4 regions of the Paenibacillus sp. 2TAB19 genome follow, and region 4 is predicted to be linked to each of the others. Evidence: riboswitches for the same ligand, from Rfam matches in the RefSeq annotation. Region 4 holds a riboswitch; each other region holds the start of a gene.
The links. Region 4 has a riboswitch for cyclic di-AMP ahead of AB4Z33_RS00180 (hypothetical protein). Riboswitches for the same ligand answer to the same signal wherever they lie in the genome.
Positions count from the first base shown of each region.

Region 1: linked by a shared signal. The riboswitch ahead of AB4Z33_RS17355 (ABC transporter ATP-binding protein) and the one ahead of AB4Z33_RS00180 (hypothetical protein) in region 4 are both predicted to bind cyclic di-AMP.
Region 2: linked by a shared signal. The riboswitch ahead of AB4Z33_RS11530 (ubiquitin-like domain-containing protein) and the one ahead of AB4Z33_RS00180 (hypothetical protein) in region 4 are both predicted to bind cyclic di-AMP.
Region 3: linked by a shared signal. The riboswitch ahead of AB4Z33_RS20980 (TrkH family potassium uptake protein) and the one ahead of AB4Z33_RS00180 (hypothetical protein) in region 4 are both predicted to bind cyclic di-AMP.

Region 1 covers NZ_JBFRGE010000036.1:38,831-43,321, forward strand. The annotation lists gene thiO (glycine oxidase ThiO) at 1-281, shown strand, start outside; gene thiD (bifunctional hydroxymethylpyrimidine kinase/phosphomethylpyrimidine kinase) at 290-1,144, shown strand; cyclic di-AMP (ydaO/yuaA leader) riboswitch at 1,284-1,449, shown strand; gene AB4Z33_RS17355 (ABC transporter ATP-binding protein) at 1,571-2,455, shown strand; gene AB4Z33_RS17360 (ABC transporter permease subunit) at 2,462-3,259, shown strand; gene AB4Z33_RS17365 (ABC transporter permease subunit) at 3,286-4,080, shown strand; gene AB4Z33_RS17370 (DNA alkylation repair protein) at 4,128-4,491, shown strand, end outside.
Region 2 covers NZ_JBFRGE010000020.1:78,180-82,670, forward strand. The annotation lists gene rsmA (16S rRNA (adenine(1518)-N(6)/adenine(1519)-N(6))-dimethyltransferase RsmA) at 1-800, opposite strand, end outside; gene rnmV (ribonuclease M5) at 805-1,353, opposite strand; gene AB4Z33_RS11530 (ubiquitin-like domain-containing protein) at 1,519-2,667, opposite strand; cyclic di-AMP (ydaO/yuaA leader) riboswitch at 2,922-3,107, opposite strand; gene AB4Z33_RS11535 (TatD family hydrolase) at 3,292-4,065, opposite strand; gene AB4Z33_RS11540 (HD domain-containing protein) at 4,073-4,491, opposite strand, start outside.
Region 3 covers NZ_JBFRGE010000051.1:36,335-40,825, reverse strand. The annotation lists gene AB4Z33_RS20985 (potassium channel family protein) at 1-557, opposite strand, end outside; gene AB4Z33_RS20980 (TrkH family potassium uptake protein) at 575-1,921, opposite strand; cyclic di-AMP (ydaO/yuaA leader) riboswitch at 2,016-2,190, opposite strand; gene AB4Z33_RS20975 (CPBP family intramembrane glutamic endopeptidase) at 2,438-4,072, shown strand; gene uvrC (excinuclease ABC subunit UvrC) at 4,038-4,491, opposite strand, start outside.
Region 4 covers NZ_JBFRGE010000001.1:35,113-38,538, reverse strand. The annotation lists gene AB4Z33_RS00185 (hypothetical protein) at 61-456, opposite strand; cyclic di-AMP (ydaO/yuaA leader) riboswitch at 462-621, opposite strand; cyclic di-AMP (ydaO/yuaA leader) riboswitch at 1,019-1,225, shown strand; cyclic di-AMP (ydaO/yuaA leader) riboswitch at 1,252-1,434, shown strand; gene AB4Z33_RS00180 (hypothetical protein) at 1,563-1,958, shown strand; gene kdpF (K(+)-transporting ATPase subunit F) at 2,101-2,178, shown strand; gene kdpA (potassium-transporting ATPase subunit KdpA) at 2,194-3,426, shown strand, end outside.

The DNA of each region.
Region 1 (4,491 bases), on a different contig from region 4:
TCGACCGTCTAAGGAAATGGAATAAACAAGCGTTTCCTTTCCTTGAGAACGAGACCCCGTTTCACCGATGGGCAGGCTTACGTCCTTCCACGCAAGACGGTTTTCCTTTGATTGGCTCTTTGAAGGAAGCCAGCCATGTCGCATTCGCGGTCGGTCATTATCGCAACGGCATTCTGCTTAGTCCGGCTACGGCCATGCTTGCAGCCGATTGCCTGGAAGGCAAGGAAACAGCCGAATATAATCAAGCTTTCTCACCGGAACGGTTTGGAAGAAGGGGTTGAGCGTATAGATGGATACCTATTCAAGGCAACAGGTTGCAAAGGCTTTAACAATCGCTGGTTCCGATAGCGGCGGAGGCGCGGGCATTCAGGCCGATCTGAAAACGTTCCAAGAGCTTGGCGTCTTCGGTATGTCCGCAATCACGGCGGTGACTGCCCAGAATACGCTTAGCGTACATGGCGTATACCCGATGAGTACGGATGCGATTACTCAGCAGATCCATGCGGTAGGCAATGATATCGGAGTAGATGCCGTTAAGACGGGCATGCTGTTCAGCAGCGAAATCATACTTGCGGTTGCCGAAGCGATCCGGACGTTCGGATGGACGAAGGTTGTCGTGGATCCCGTCATGGTAGCGAAGGGCGGTGCCGTGCTGCTGCAAGAAGAGGCAATTCGCGCCCTAACGGGCAAGCTATTGCCGCTTACGGCAGTCGTGACGCCTAACATACCGGAAGCGGAGCAGATTACGGGCAGCTCGATTCTGAGCAAGACGGATAAAGAAGAAGCGGCAAGGAAACTGGCCGGCTTCGGTGCTCGTTATGTCATTATCAAAGGCGGTCATGACGCGGGGGCGGAAGCCGTGGATTTGCTGTTTGACGGCCGCTATTTCACCGAGCTGGCAGGCAAACGCATCGCTACGGGACATACGCATGGTACGGGATGCACATTCTCAGCTGCTCTGGCAGCAGGGCTCGCTCGCGGGCTTGATGTCGAGAGCGCTATGCGAGAGGCCAAAGCTTTCATCCAAGCGGCAATCGAAAACGCGATACATATCGGCGGCGGCCGGGGACCAACGAACCACTGGGCGTACAAGCGCAGCCGAACGTCTATCTCCATGCTATATGACGAAAATACAAGCAAATAATGGCATACTTATCGATAATAAGTGCTACTGCCCAATTAAGCCGATGCCATTCAAGGATTGGATCAAAAATCAGCTAAAACCCTCTGAATTTCGGTTTTACTTTGCATAAGGTTGGGCGTATGATTTGTTCAACAACTAAATGAGTCAAACGCTAAATTCCCAAACAGGGAAACGGGGGACCCGACCGAAACCATCCGAATGGTTTCATGGGGTGAATCCTTTCGCTTGCCTTAGCAAGTATGAGGTAGGGCACTCTCAAGCCCGAATCCGACAGCTAACCTCGTAAGCGTATTGAGAGAGAACCGCGATCGTGCCTTGCATAGGCTCGTCTTTTTCGTTATGCAAGAAGTCCGAGAGTAGAGTATCTCTGCTCTCTGGGCTTCTTTTTGTTGCGTATAAGCATGGAAATTACGAGGAGGCTGCCCAATGAATGCGATCGAAATTAACAAACTGACCAAAACGTACGGCAAAGCAAGAGGAATAACTGATATTAGTTTTTCCATTGAAGAGGGAGAAATTTTTGGGTTTATCGGGCCGAACGGGGCAGGTAAATCAACGACGATCCGAACGTTATTGTCTCTCATCTATCCGACAAGCGGCAGCGCTACGATATTCGGTAAAGACTGCATCAAGTTTGCTCCGGAAATCAAAAAGGAAATCGGTTATTTGCCGTCGGAGGTTTTTTATTACGACAATATGAAGGTCGCAGACTTGTTGAATTACTCAGCCAGCTTTTTCAAAAAGGATTGCAAAAAAAGAATAAAAGAATTGGCTGAAATGATGGATCTGGATCTAACGAAAAAAATAGATGACCTGTCTTTAGGCAACAAAAAGAAAGTGGGTATCGTTCAAGGTCTGCTCCATAGTCCGAAGCTCATTATTCTTGATGAACCTACCAGCGGCCTTGATCCGCTCATGCAGCAAAAGTTTTTCGAATTGCTTGAAGAAGAGAATGAAAAAGGAGCCACGATTTTATTCTCCTCCCATATCTTAAGCGAAGTTCAGCGGTTATGTAATCGAGTAGCGATTATTAAAGAGGGAAAAATCGTTACGGTCGAAAAAATCAGTACTTTAAAAGAAAATAACTACAAAAAGTTTACGGTAGATACGTCAGAACAACTTGAACCCGATTTTTTCAATATGGCCGGCGTGAACAATATTTCGGTGAACGGGAAATCAACGAGCTTTTTATTTAAAGGCAATATAAACCATGTGATGAGAAAGATAGCTGAAATTGAAATTGAGAACTTGTGGATCGAAGAGCCGAACCTTGAGGAAATCTTTATGCATTATTATGAAAAAGGGGTCTGATCGGCGATGAATATGTTTGTGCATGAGTTGAAGGCGTACAGAAAATCGATGCTGATATGGACGCTCTCTTTAATAGGCATCATGATCTTATTCCTCTCGCTCTTTCCTGGCATGTCCAAGGACATTGACGAATTTACCAAAGTGCTGGAAGGCTATCCCGAAGGCGTCAGAAAAGCGCTCGGAATTGAGCTCGAAAGCATAGGGACCCTATTAGGCTTTTATTCTTATATTTTCATGTACATTACGCTCTGCGGCGCTATTCAAGCGATGATTCTGGGAACGTCGATTGTTTCCAAGGAGGTCCGTGAGAAAACAGCAGACTTTCTCTTAACGAAACCCGTAACGCGTACGCAAATAATGACTTCCAAGCTGATGGCTGCCGTTGTTTCATTAGCGGTTACGAATGTTCTATATCTCATTGCGGCAAACCTCATGGCAGTCCAGATGAAGACGGAAGATTATAGCGGGAAACTATTCTTTATGATTTCGTTAACCTTGTTGTTTATACAGCTCATTTTCCTTGCCATAGGCATTATCGTTTCCGTTGTGTTTCCTAAGATCAAGGCTGTGTTATCCGTTTCGCTCGGTACCGTGTTCGCCTTTTTTGTAATCGGCATGCTCGTAGCGGCAGGCGATGATGGCGCCAAACGTTATTTGTCGCCATTCAAATATTTTGACCCTAAGCTGATTATCGAAAGCTCCAAGTATGAAGCTTCCTATCTCGCGGCAGCCATCGGCATCATTATCGTTTCCATCGCTGTCAGCTACGCCGTCTATAGGAAAAAAGATGTTCATGCTGTATAAGAGAAAACGACAGGGTGGGGTGCAAAATGAATGTTTTTTACAGGGAAATGAAAACGTACCGAAAATCGATTATTTTTTGGAGCATTGGAATCATTCTGTTGCTTGCAAGCGGTATGAACAAATATGAAGCAACGGCAGCAAGCGGACAACTTAACAGCATGATGAAGGATATGCCCAAAGCTCTCAAAGCGTTTATGGGCTCGGGGGATCTGGATCTATCCAAGGCTAGCGGTTATTTTGGAATCTTGGCCATATACTTTTTGTTGATGGCAACGATCCATGCGGTCATGCTCGGAGCCAATATTATCGCAAAGGAAGAACGGGATAAAACGGCAGAGTTCTTATTCACGAAACCGGCATCGCGCAATCAAATCGTTACGGCGAAAATACTGGGGGCGTTAGCCAATATCCTTATATTAAATATCGTTGCCTGGGTTTCGAGCGTTGTTATTGTAGGCAAGTACAGTAATGGCGAAGCTGTAAATGATGATATTGCCATCGTCATGTCCGGAATGTTCATCTTGCAGCTTCTCTTCCTGGTTATAGGTACGTCGATCGCTGCCGCATACAAAAACCCGAAAAAGGCAGTCTCGCTTGCAACAGGCATCCTGCTTATCACGTTCATTCTATCGATTGCCATCGACTTGAACGAGAAACTCGAAACCTTAAAAGTGCTCACGCCGTTTAAATATTTTGAAGCAAAAGATATTATGTATGGCGGTGGGTTGGATGTTGCATTTGTCCTCATATCTATCGTATTTATTGCAGTTTTGACGATAATGACGTATATATTATTTAGGAAACGCGATTTGCATGTTTAAGAGACTTATAAAAGGTAAAACCTCTATAAAAAAGGAAGTGTTGACCGATGAATCTAGAAGAGGTTATGCAGGAGCTTGAAGCTCTCGGCAAGGAACGAACGAAGAAAATATACGTTTCGAATGGTGCGCAAGAGCCGTTATTTGGTGTTGCTACAGGGGCTATGAAGCCTATTTTCAAGAAAACGAAAATCAATCAACCTTTGGCCGAGCAGCTCTATGCCACAGGTAACTACGATGCTATGTACTTTGCCGGCATTATTGCTGATCCCAATGCGATGACGGTAGCGGATTATGATCGCTGGATGGATTCGGCTTATTTTTTCATGCTGTCTGATTATGTGGTCGCGGTAACGTTGGCAGAAGCGGATATTGCGCAAGAGGTTGCCGATAAATGGATCGCAAGCGGAGAAG
Region 2 (4,491 bases), on a different contig from region 4:
AGCGCCTCACGGTTGTCCTTGCCAACGAAAGCGGTCAAGTTGTTGAACAGCGTCTTGCGGCGCTGGGCGAAGCTGGCTTGAACGACGCGGAAGAAATGATCCTCATCCGGCACGTCAACAGCCGGCTTGTCGCGCAACGACAGCTTGATGACCGCCGAATCGACGTTCGGTTGCGGAATGAATACCGTATGCGGCACAATGCATACGACCTTCGGCACGCAGTAATATTGCACGGCTACGCTGAGGCTGCCATATTCCTTGCCGCCCGGCTTGGCCGCCATCCGATCGGCGACCTCCTTCTGAATCATAACGACGATATGCTCCAGCGGCAGGCGCTCCTCGAGCAGCTTCATTAAGATCGGCGTTGTCACGTAATAAGGCAGGTTAGCAACGACGCTAACGCCGCTTACATCGCTGAAGCGCTCCTGAAATACTTGCTTTAGGTCCAGCTTCAGCACATCGCCGTGAATAACCTCCGTATTCGTCTCTTCGGACAACACGTCACGCAGAATCGGAATAAGACGGTTGTCGATCTCGACCGCCGTTACAGTGCCCGCAGAAGCGGCTAGCCTTTGCGTGAGCGCTCCGATACCCGGGCCAATCTCTAACGCGCCTTTCGTCTTGTCGAGTTCTGCTGCCTCGACAATCTTATTTAATATATTTTGATCGATCAGGAAGTTCTGGCCTAAGCTCTTCTTGAACGAGAAGCCGTACTTCGCAATAATTTCTTTCGTCCGCTTCGGCGTTGCCACTTCGATAGCCGCTCTGCCTGACGCTGCGGTATTTTCTTGTCCGTTCATATCGCTATCCCTCCAGTTGCTGTTCCATCTCGCGCATAGCTTCGTCGAACTCTGCCTTCGAGATGCGGAAGCTTGTACAACGCTTATAAAATTGCTTGCCGTTCGCATAGCCAATACCAAGCAGCTTGCCTACCAGCAATCTGCGATTAGCCGCATCGGGATGCACGATCAATCCCGCTTCCATTAAGTGTTCCCAGGTCACCTCGCCAGCCGTATCCGTTGTCTCCGTTCGAAGCTCAGAGAGCGCCTGGCGAATAGCTTCGGGGCTTGCGTTCTCAATGCCGATATCGCCCTTGTACAGCGCCTTCTCCTGCGGCAGGAACGCATGTTTGCAGCCGGGCGCATGCCTTGCCACAATCTTACGGATGCGTTCCCCTGCATGATCGGGATCCGTGAATATAATTACGCCGCGGCGTTCATTCGCCAGCGCTATGCGGCGCAGCACCTCATCGCCTATCGCCGAACCGTTCGTCTCGATCGTATCGGCTTCTACTGCGCGCTTCACCGCGACGGTATCATCCTTGCCCTCTACGACAATGATCTCCTTAATCACTAAGATCATTCCCTTCCTCATTTACTTAAATAACTCTGCAACAATTGCTGCCTTATTTGCGTCAATAAAACTACAAAAAGAAGAGGCTTAGCCTCTTCTTATGATGGCATATTTAATTGTACATTACGATAAGATGATGATAAACAGTTAGCTGCCGATAAAGCACTAAGTGGATGACGGTTTGTTCGGTCCAATAACGTACACGGTGTAACCCTTCTTGCGTCCGAACTTCTCCGCAGTCTTCTGACTGCCGAAATACACGTCGATCTTATTGCCCTTTATTGCGCTTCCCGTATCCTCTGCCCGGCGGAATCCGATGCCTTCAATGAATACCCACCAGCCGATCGGGATTACCTTCGGATCAACCGCGATCGTTCTTCCTTCCGTCACTTTCGTTCCGGACGCCGTAATGCCGTATTGAGGGTGGCTTTCGTCCTTGCCCGTCGATTCCACGCCAGCGGAATACGCAGTTAACGTGACGTTCTTCAAGATGCTCTTCGCCTTAAGCGTTACACCGTTCTTCGTCAACGTCTCCACAGTAGGACTACTGTTAGAGAGCACGGTTACCTTCGGCTCAGGCTTCTTCGTACCGACTGCCACGACTTGATCGACAGCAGCGGTCTCGATTACTTTGCTGACCATTTGCTTAGAAACAAGCACGCCATCCTCGTACTGCTTCTGAATATGCTCAACGATAAGGCCTTGCTTACCGGTCTGGATCAGCTTCTCCTTGCCGACCTCCAGCGTCGGATCTTCTTTCTTCACGATAGAGAATGGCATCGCCCGCTCGCTCTCCGATACTTTCGTATCGACGCGTACAACGGTTACCGACATATCCTCTTCGACAGATGAGTTAAGCGACGGTACTACTTTATCATGATTACGAACAGAAATATTTAATTGCTCGATCGCCGCTTGCACAGTTCCTTCTGTCGTGTACACCGTTGATGTCTTGCCATCCGCCGTTACATTGACCGCCACCGCATGATTAATTTCAACGCGATCGCCGTCTTTAATGGCTGCATTCAGAGGCACCGAAACCTTGTCATGCTCGCCAATCGTAATAGCTTGTTCATCCAGTAGGCGTTGCAGGACCCATTGCTTTGTTTCTACAACGGTTTCTTGTCCATTCACTACTACGGAGACGCTTTTGACAGCCGTTCCGTACAACAACACCAGTAACATGAAAGTCATAGCGATTGAGATAATAGCACTGAGTAGTATCAAACGCAAATTTTCATGCTTCCATCGCATTGCGAAAGACATGCTGGATGATCGTTTCCCATGGGTGTCCTTTACCTGGATTGTGCCCATTTCATCGGTCCTCCTTCATAGCCCCGCCGCCAAGTGTTACGCATGATTACAACTGACGCGACTATAGTATATTGGCGTGCGAGCACGCAATCCAGTAATTCTACTTCTTTTCTCGATCCTCTCACCTCCATGACTAACCCTATGACGACGATTTCCCGATTATTCGAAAATAAAAAGAAGCCGTCGACAGAGGATCTGTATCGTGGCTTCTCGGATGTCTACACGAGATATCATAAAAATGGGTGCACGAGGTTGATCGCTCTCTATGAACGCTTACGAGGTTAGCTGACGGATTCGGGCAAGAGAGCTGCCCTATTCGAAATCGCAATGCTCATGGCAATGGCTTCGAAATTCACCCCTGAAAAGATCAAAGCGCGGTCCTTCAAATACCCGCACTTGGGTCCCCCGTTCTCCTTCCGGAGATTAAGCGCAAACTGGAAATCCAATACAAAAAGTAATAACTCTGAAATGAATCATACCTTCACGGGCGGTCTGTTGTAAAGAAGCGATAAAAGACGATTTAAGCGAAAAAGCTGGTTAAAGTCGGAAAAGATTAAAGATTTCCTGAACAAAATCCAGTTTTATCGCCTAAAAGGTCATTGAATCTCTCGTTTCCTACCGTTTTTAAACAATACCAAAACATTTTTTACCGTTTTCGGTCGTAATTTTGGCTATTTCTTCCACGGATTTACCCAATAGCTCGGCAGCAGACTGGGCGACAAGAGAGACGTAAGCGGACTCATTTCGCTTCCCTCGGAACGGGTGAGGGGTCAAATAAGGGGCGTCCGTTTCGATCAATAATCGATCCAATGGAACTTGCTTCAGCACCTCTTTTGGCACGCGTGCATTTTGGAATGTAACCGGTCCCCCGAACGAGATATAGAAGTTCATATCGAGGCAGGCTTTGGCCGTCTCCCAACTGCCGGAATAGCAGTGCATGACGCCTCCAACCTCTGCCGCATTCTCCTCGCGCAAGATCTTAACGATATCCTCATGCGCATCCCTATTGTGGATGACGATCGGCTTCTTCACCTTTCGCGCCAGCCTAATCTGCTCCCGAAATACACGATGCTGCACATCCTTAGGTGAAGTGTCCCAATGGTAATCAAGTCCTATCTCGCCTATTGCGACAACTTTCGGATGCTCGCATAGACGTTCAATCCATTCCAAGTCGTCTGGCGTCATATCGATGCTGTCGACAGGGTGCCAGCCAACCGCTGCGTAGATAAAGTCATAAGCTTCCGCAAGCGCAATCGTTGTCGGGATCGTCTCCCGATTGAAGCCGATATTGAGCAGCAGATCAACGCCCGCTTCTCTCGCTCGCTCAATTACCTCTTTACGGTCCTCGTCGAACTTATGTGAGTCTAGATGGGTATGCGTATCAAATAAATATGTCATGTTGATGTTATACTCCTTCATTAAGCTGAAATAGTTGTTTCAAATGAGGACTAATCTGCGAAATATTCATCCTGAGCGGCTCCTCTGGAAAATACAAATGATACTGTCCCTGATGTAAACCGGTGATCGATCTAACAATGTCGGATTTAGCCGATATTTCACTTATTTCATCCTGATGATCCAACAACAAAATCGGCGCTTTTTCTTTCTTTTCACCCTCTTGTCTGTCGGGACGATACACGTCATACGGCAGATCGAACGGGAAATCCAGCTCCATATGGTACTCCGGAATCATGCCGATTGAGAGGAACAGCAAACGTATTTCTTCTAATAAAGTAGGCTCAGGATCATCGATCGTTATGTACTTGTATAATCGTCGATTCAGGAAGCGGTCGCATAGGTCGGCCAGCAGTGAATCGTCCTCTT
Region 3 (4,491 bases), on a different contig from region 4:
ATACCGTTAGGCTTGTTGATCGCAACGATGCTGCACCCGAATCTTGCCCGGGGATTAAGGTCGCTCAACGACTTTCCGTTCAAGCATTTCGGGACGGCAAGCTCTGCGATCGTATAATCCTTGGATAGCTCGATATAATCAAGCAGGTTTGGCGATACGAGCTGATGCGCAACCCTAATGCCCATATCCCTCTCCGGATAGACGACCCTGTCAACGCCGATCTTCTCAAGCACACGGCCGTGCAGCTCGGACATCGCCTTCGCGACAACCTTCTTCACGCCAAGATCCTTCAATAATATGGCAGTTAGAATGCTCGCCTGAATGTCATCGCCGATCGCAACGACGCCGCAGTCGAAGTTGCGTACGCCTAGCGAGCGAAGCGTCTCCTCATCCGTGCAATCCGCCGATACGGCGTACGTTAGCACGCTGCTCATATCCTGCACCGTTTCTTCATCCTTATCGATGCCGAGCACTTCATGACCAAGCTCGATGAGTTCCCTTCCAAGGCTTGAGCCGAACCGCCCCAAGCCCACAATGACAAACTGACTGCGTTTGATAGCCACCTGTAAATCCCCTATCCAATTGTTATTTTACCTTCCGGATACCGGTACAATTCTTTATCTGTTCCAGGCCCAAGCGCATAAGCGAGCGTTAATGGACCTAGCCGACCGGCAAACATCGTGAATGCAATAATCATTTTGCTAATATCGCTAAGCTCCGGGGTCAATCCAATGGATAGTCCTACGGTGCCGAACGCGGATGTTGCCTCGAACAATATTTTCATGAACGGCTGATTCTCGATCGTTGCAAGAATCATCGTCACGACCACGACGAGCGTTAACGACAAAATCGTAATCGTCAGCGCCTTGAATATGCGGTCCTTGGCAAGCCGATAGCGGAAGAAGACGATATCCTCACGTCCGCGAATCATCGAGATTACGGCGCCGACAAGCACCGTGAACGTCGTGGTTTTAATGCCGCCCCCCGTCGAGCCCGGCGATGCGCCGATGAACATAAGGATGATCGTAAAGAAGACGGTAGCCTGCCTTAGAGCTGTATAATCGAGCGTATTGGCGCCAGCCGTACGCGGTGTAATGGATTGGAATAATGAGGCCCATATCTTGCCTCCCCAATCGAGCGAGCCGAGCGTGAGGGGGTTCGTGAATTCGAAAACAAACAACACAATCGCGCCTAACGCGATCAATGTCCCCGTCATGGCGAGAACGATTTTACTATGCAGCGACAGCTTGCGCTTCTTCCGATATTCCATTAGATCTGACATAACGACGAAGCCGAGTCCTCCGAATACGATTAGCATCATTGCGGCAATATTAACGATTGGATCGGACACATACAGCGTTAAGCTGCGGTAATCTCCGAAAATATCGAAGCCGGCGTTGTTGAACAGCGATACGGCGTGGAAAGCGCCGAAGAAAGCTGCCTTGCCAAGCGGCATATCGAACGAGAACCGGAACGTGAAAAGCAGCATCCCGACGAGTTCAATAGACAGCGAGTAGTAGATGACGCGGCGAATTAGCCTAATAATGCCCTCCATGCTTGTCTGATTCATCGCCTCTTGAAGAATCAGCCTCTCGCGCAGCGATATTTTCCGCCGCAAAACGAGCGCGATTAGCGTTGCCATCGTCATGAAGCCGAGGCCGCCAAGCTGGAACAGCACCGTCAGAACGATCTGGCCGGCTGTCGAGAAATAGGTGCCGGTATCGACGACGACGAGGCCGGTCACGCATGTCGCTGAAGTCGCCGTGAACAAAGCGTCTATGAAGTTCAGCCGTTCGCCTGTTGCCGAGGCGAAGGGCAAAGAGAGCAAAAATGCCCCAATGAATATAATGAGCGCGAAGCCGCTAACAAGTATCCTCGGCGGAGACCAGTTCTTCACGTCCCAAATYCATGCGAATTTCATCTTATATTGTGCACCTCAATCTTCGAAAATCTACTGCGTTATCGTTATAAGCGCACAAAAAAAAGCACTGGAAGCTCAAGTGCTCAAGAAGATGAGTCCTGTTCCAATACGCCTACGAGGTTAGCTGACGGATTCGGGCCTGGACAGGCAGCCCTATTCAATCGCCTGAAGCTGCGCTCCGGCAATGTAGAAATTCACCCCATGCCGCCGGATGCCCGGCAACAATATGGTTCCCCCGTTTTCCTAAGGAAATTCGGCTGTGCTATTCATTTGGTATGACGATAACGATTATAAGCCCAAATACGCCCTTGCATAAAGCTCCCTTTTCTCACATTAGAGGCTATATTCGACCAAAAAGACGCAGTTATGCGCTTCACCTTGCCCTACACTTCATGAACATCGTTATTTCGCGGGATTATGAAAATAAAGACCTAGTTTCAATGGATAATTCAGGGAACGTTGTGATATGGTAGTATAGTATGCTTCATCCTACTCCTATACGCATGAGGTGAACTGATGATCGATTCAATTAAACACAAGGAATGGAAGCGTTACATATGGGCAGCCGTTATTTGTCTTCTCATTTACATGTTCGTCGATATCGTCCCGCTAATAAAGGCGAGCTCTTCRGATGAGCTAGGCGGCAGAGCCATTAGCAAAGCACAAGCGGAGCAGGCAGCCGCGTCGTTCGCCGAGAAGCTCGTAGGACGAGAGGTGGATTCCGCCAAAGCCGTCCATCAATCCGACAAGCTAATGAACGGCTACCTTACGCGTGATGAGCTGACAGAGGCGTATGCCGATCTATACGATAAACAATTTCCAACCGATACATATCAAGTCGAGGTGGACTTTGAAGGGGCAGGCGGCAAAGGATTCGTCTACGTCCATATGCAGACTGAACGTATCGTGGCCTGGAATCTGCATGGCGGCGAGCCTGTTCAGGACGACAATCCAGAAATCGATAAGCTGAGCATCGCATTGCTCRAGGAGCAAGGGTTCCGTGCAGAGGAGCTTGCAAGCGGAGCGGCCTATCCGAACGGCGAGTGGGGAGTTAGCCCAAGCGACCATTCGATCGGCGAATCGAAGCTGCAAGTGACGATTGCCGTAAGCTTGATCGACGGCGAGCCCGTTATGACGAAATACAAGCCAGCCTTCATTGCGCCGGCTGAGTATAGGGACTATGTGAAAGCCCAAGACAAGTGGGCGCAATTCATGACCGGCTTCGGCTACTTCCTCATAAGCTTCATCCTGTTCGTGCTTGCAGTCATCTACGCCGTCCTTTACCGAGGACATACGTCATTCAAGCGAGGAATCGTACTCACTATCATTTACTTCGTTACGTATGTCATTATCAATATGAACGTACTCGACGGAGTTAGAGCATCGCTTGGCGAAAATGAGCTCGGCGGTCAGACGATTCTGATTACCGCCATATTCACCGTCCTATTGTCTATTCCGATGGCCGGCTCGATCTATATCTCGCTTGTGGCGGGCGACGGCTTGTGGAAGGCGCAAGGACGCTCCTTATGGCCGCGTTTCGGCCAGCCTGGGTACGGAACGTACGTGTGGCGCAGCATGGGGCTTGGCTACTGCTTCGCTGCTATTCTGTTCGCGCTGCAGGCGGCCATCTTCATCGGCTTGAAGTTCACGATCGGCACATGGTCGACCAGCGACGTTACGCAATCGCCGTACAACATGAGTTATCTATGGCTCATGCCCGTGCTGGCTTGGGCGGCAGCTATATCCGAAGAAGCCGTATTCCGATTCTTCGGCATCGGCCTGTTCCGCAAATGGTTCAAAAATACGTTCGTAGCAGCCATTATTCCAACCGCATCATGGGCGCTCGGCCACGTCATGTACCCGCTATACCCGTCGTCGACAAGGCTCATCGAGCTAATGATTATCGGGCTCATCTTCAGCTTCATCTTCGTCAGATACGGCTTAATTACGGCGATGTTCACGCATGCGATATTCAACAGCGTCGGCGTAGCGCTTACTATTGTTACCGTCGGTTCGGCGTTCGATATCGCATCAGGCATCTTCTTCGTTATTTTGCCGATTCTAATCGCATATGGGATTAAGTATTTGGATGACAAAAAAGAGAAGAAACCGCCGATTACGACGATTCCTCCTCATTTAGAGCAGCAATAATTTGACCAGCCAGCTTTTCCCCGATAGAGAGAGGCCTGAAGTCTTCGACGGAGGCCTCTTTTATTTTGCGAATCGAACCAAAATGCTTGAGCAGCAGCTTACGCCGCTTCTCGCCAATGCCGGGAATCGAATCGAGCTTCGATTCTACCATCGACTTGGCGCGCTGCTCGCGATGGAACGAGATTGCGTAACGATGCACCTCATCTTGTATGCGCTGAAGCAGATAGAACTCCTGACTGTCGCGCGGTAAAGGCACGACCTCAGGCGGATCGCCCGTCATGAGCTGCGCCGTCTTATGCTTCGCATCCTTCACGAGGCCGCAGACCGGAATGGATAAGCCAAGCTCGTTCTCCAGCACGTCCAGAGCGGCCGATATTTGCCCTCTGCCGCCGTCGACGACGATTAGATCAGGCGGCGTC
Region 4 (3,426 bases):
TTATAAATCTATTCGCACCATTTGTAAATGCTTTTCGCTAAATATTCTGACAACTTACTCTTAAAACAGTGAGATATAGGAAACGGAGCACTTCAGTAAATCTCCAMTCTTGGCGGGATTTAACGTACTCTTGTCATTCCGAACGTGAAGAAGCGCGTCGTTGAACAAACTGTTAATGCGATTGTCAACGAGGCTTTCCTCAGCATGCATCACACCTATATAACGATGCAGCATGCCGCCCCATCTGATCCAGTCTGCCGGTTTATCTGCTTCATTCACGAACAACTCACCCCAGCCTAATCCATTAGTCGTTGTTAAATGGAGACAGACGCGATACCCGGCGCAATAACCGTCGTAATCAGGAATGACGAACATCTCGATTCTTCGAATGATTAGCACCAGGCAGTCGTTGGTGCAAGAAGGTAATGGCTCGTCGATTTGTGCTTGTGTGAACATATGAAATTCTCTCCTCTATTCGCTTACGAGGTTAGCTGACGGATTCGGACTAGAGAGCTGCCCTACCGAGGCATTGCCTCGGATTCACCCCATTCGAACAATCGAACGATTGCTCTTGTTGGTTCCCCCGCTTTATCCTATGGACAAATTCAGCGATAATGATATGCCTTTTTCGGCTCGACGTCTATCCTAAACCGATTCGAAGCATTTGTAAAAGGTTCATTTTGTTGCACAAGACGCTCTAAGAGCAAATTAGAGGAGCGACGATCATTTTATCCATGAAAAGAGGCTTTTTCGATGGAATACTCGTTTTTACTTCTGTTATTTATGATTTGAAAAAAAGCATGCTTGCGCGTGTTGGATAAGAAATTCAGGCATATATGTAATTTCAAAAAACGAGAGATAATTGGCGAAAAAGTGAGTAATATCGAGCTATAACTTTTTGAAAACGTTAACGATCACTCTATAAGCTCCTATATTATCCAATATGGACGCTGGACCTGCTTTACATAAAATTTGGCTGGGAGTAAGATTCGATACAGGATTCGCAATTGAAGTTGCGATGGACTGATCGCTGAGTTTCCGCGAGGCAAGCGGAAAGCGGGGGAACCAAATGTGAAGCGGTGCGTTTGTACGATGTGAGAGTCGGACGACAGCACGGCAGGGGTGAATCTTCGAAGAGGCAGCACCATGGATGCCGCTTCGAAGTAGGGCGACTCTCACCGCCCGAATCCGACAGCTAACCTCGTAAGCGTGGTTTGGAGAGAGGAATGATACAACGATTCGTTTTTAATTGCTATTTTATCGCTGAGTTCCGCAGCAGTCTGCGGGAACGGGGGAACCAAAGAGCGATGCGCCGCGATGGAGTCGGCCGCATAGGTGCTCATGGGGTGAATCGCAAGGCTTAACTGCCTTGCGTAGGGCGACTCTCACGCCCGAATCCGACAGCTAACCTCGTAAGCGTAATCGAGAGAGGCAACCATCGCAGTGCCGATTCGGCATGGCTTCCTTAGCCATGCCTCCGAAGAAGCCCGCGGGGAAAGGTCCTCTTTTCCCGCAGGCTTCTTTTTTGTTGCCTTTTTACAGAAATTCGGAGGAGATTGCCGTTGGGCGAGGAGCATATTATCGTTGCCGGGCTTAATGAAGCTGGCAAAGCATTCATAAAAACATTGGTATTTCGCGGACTGCCGTTCATCGTCCTGACGAACAGCAAGCTAGAGGAAAGACAACTTCGTAAGCATGGACTTAATAACGTTTTATACGTGAATACTAATGACAGGAATAGTTGGATGATACCGGAAAAGGTCATTGGAGATGTATTCATCTTTGAGAGCAGCTTAGCTCTTAGCTGCAGGTTCATACAATGCTGCAGGGATTGGACGTCTAGATCGATCTACGTCATTACTACGCATTGGAATCCAAGAGTCATATATAAAGGTCTTGGCGCAGATCACATCGTACATTCGCAAACCGGCGAAATTGGGTTTCTATTGAAAAAATAACTTTTTGTAAATGTCTATAGCAGGAGGGAACTGCCTTGATGGATCTGTACATGATTGGTACTTTAATCGTTTGCTTCGGATTGTTTTATGGTTTTCTTGCTTGGTGCGACAGAGCTGTTAAGCAAACGGGGGGCGATGGCGAATGATTATCGTAGCAGCGCTTGCGGTGCTCGTATTCGGTTACCTATTATATGCTTTAATTCACCCGGAAAAATTTTAACCAGGAGGAACAACGATGGATATTTTGCAGCTATTAATTGTCATTGCCGTTCTTCTGCTGCTTGTGAAGCCGCTCGGAACGTATGTGTATCACGTATTCTCGAACGAGTCCAACCGGCTCGATAAAGTATATGGAGGATCGGAACGGTTCATTTACAGGTTGATTGGACTTAAGAATCGAGCGGGCATGAGCTGGAAAACGTATGCGCTCAGTTTCATCGCCACGAACATTATTTTGGTAGCTTTCAGCTATCTGATTCTACGGCTGCAGCATGCGCTGCCGCTTAATCCGAACGGCATGGCGAGCATGGAGCCTACGCTAACGTTTAATACGATTATCAGTTTCATGACCAATACGAACCTGCAGCATTACAGCGGCGAGAGCGCTTTGTCTTATTTTTCGCAAATGGCGGTCATCATGATGATGATGTTCACATCCGCTGCAACCGGGTTTTCAGTCGCAATCGCGTTCGTAAGGGGCATTACGAGCAAAGGAAAAACGATCGGCAACTTTTTCGAAGACTTTGTTAAAGCCCATACGAGAATTTTCCTTCCGTTGGCCTTTATCGTTACGCTCGTTCTCGTTGCGCTGCAAGTACCGCAGACACTCGATCCGACGATCGCGATCAAGACATTCGAGGGCGCGGTGCAGCAAATTGCGATCGGACCGGTCGCTTCGCTGGAATCGATCAAGCATCTCGGTACGAACGGCGGCGGCTTCTTCGGCGTCAACTCGGCTCACCCGTTCGAGAATCCGAATCCGTTAACGAATGTCATCGAAATTTTGTGCATGTGGGTTCTTCCAGCAGCACTGCCTTACACATTCGGTTTATTCGCCAAAAATAAAAAGCAGGGCTGGATCATTTTTTCGGCCATGATGACTTTGTTCCTCGTATTCCTTGGCGTTGCTTATGGCGCCGAGAAGATGGGCAACCCGGCAATGACCGCGCTTGGCATCGACGCCTCGCAGGGAAGCATGGAGGGCAAAGAGGTTCGATTCGGCATCGCGCAATCCGCTCTCTTCACGACGGTGACGGCGGCTGCGACGACAGGAACGGTCAACAATATGCACGATACGCTTACGCCGCTTGGCGGACTGGTGCCGCTGGCCGAAATGATGCTTAACGTCGTATTCGGGGGCAAGGGCGTAGGGCTAATTAATATGCTTATGTACGCTATCTTGGCCGTGTTTATATGCGGGCTTATGGTTGGACGGACGCCGGAGTTTCTCGGACGGAAGATCGAGCCT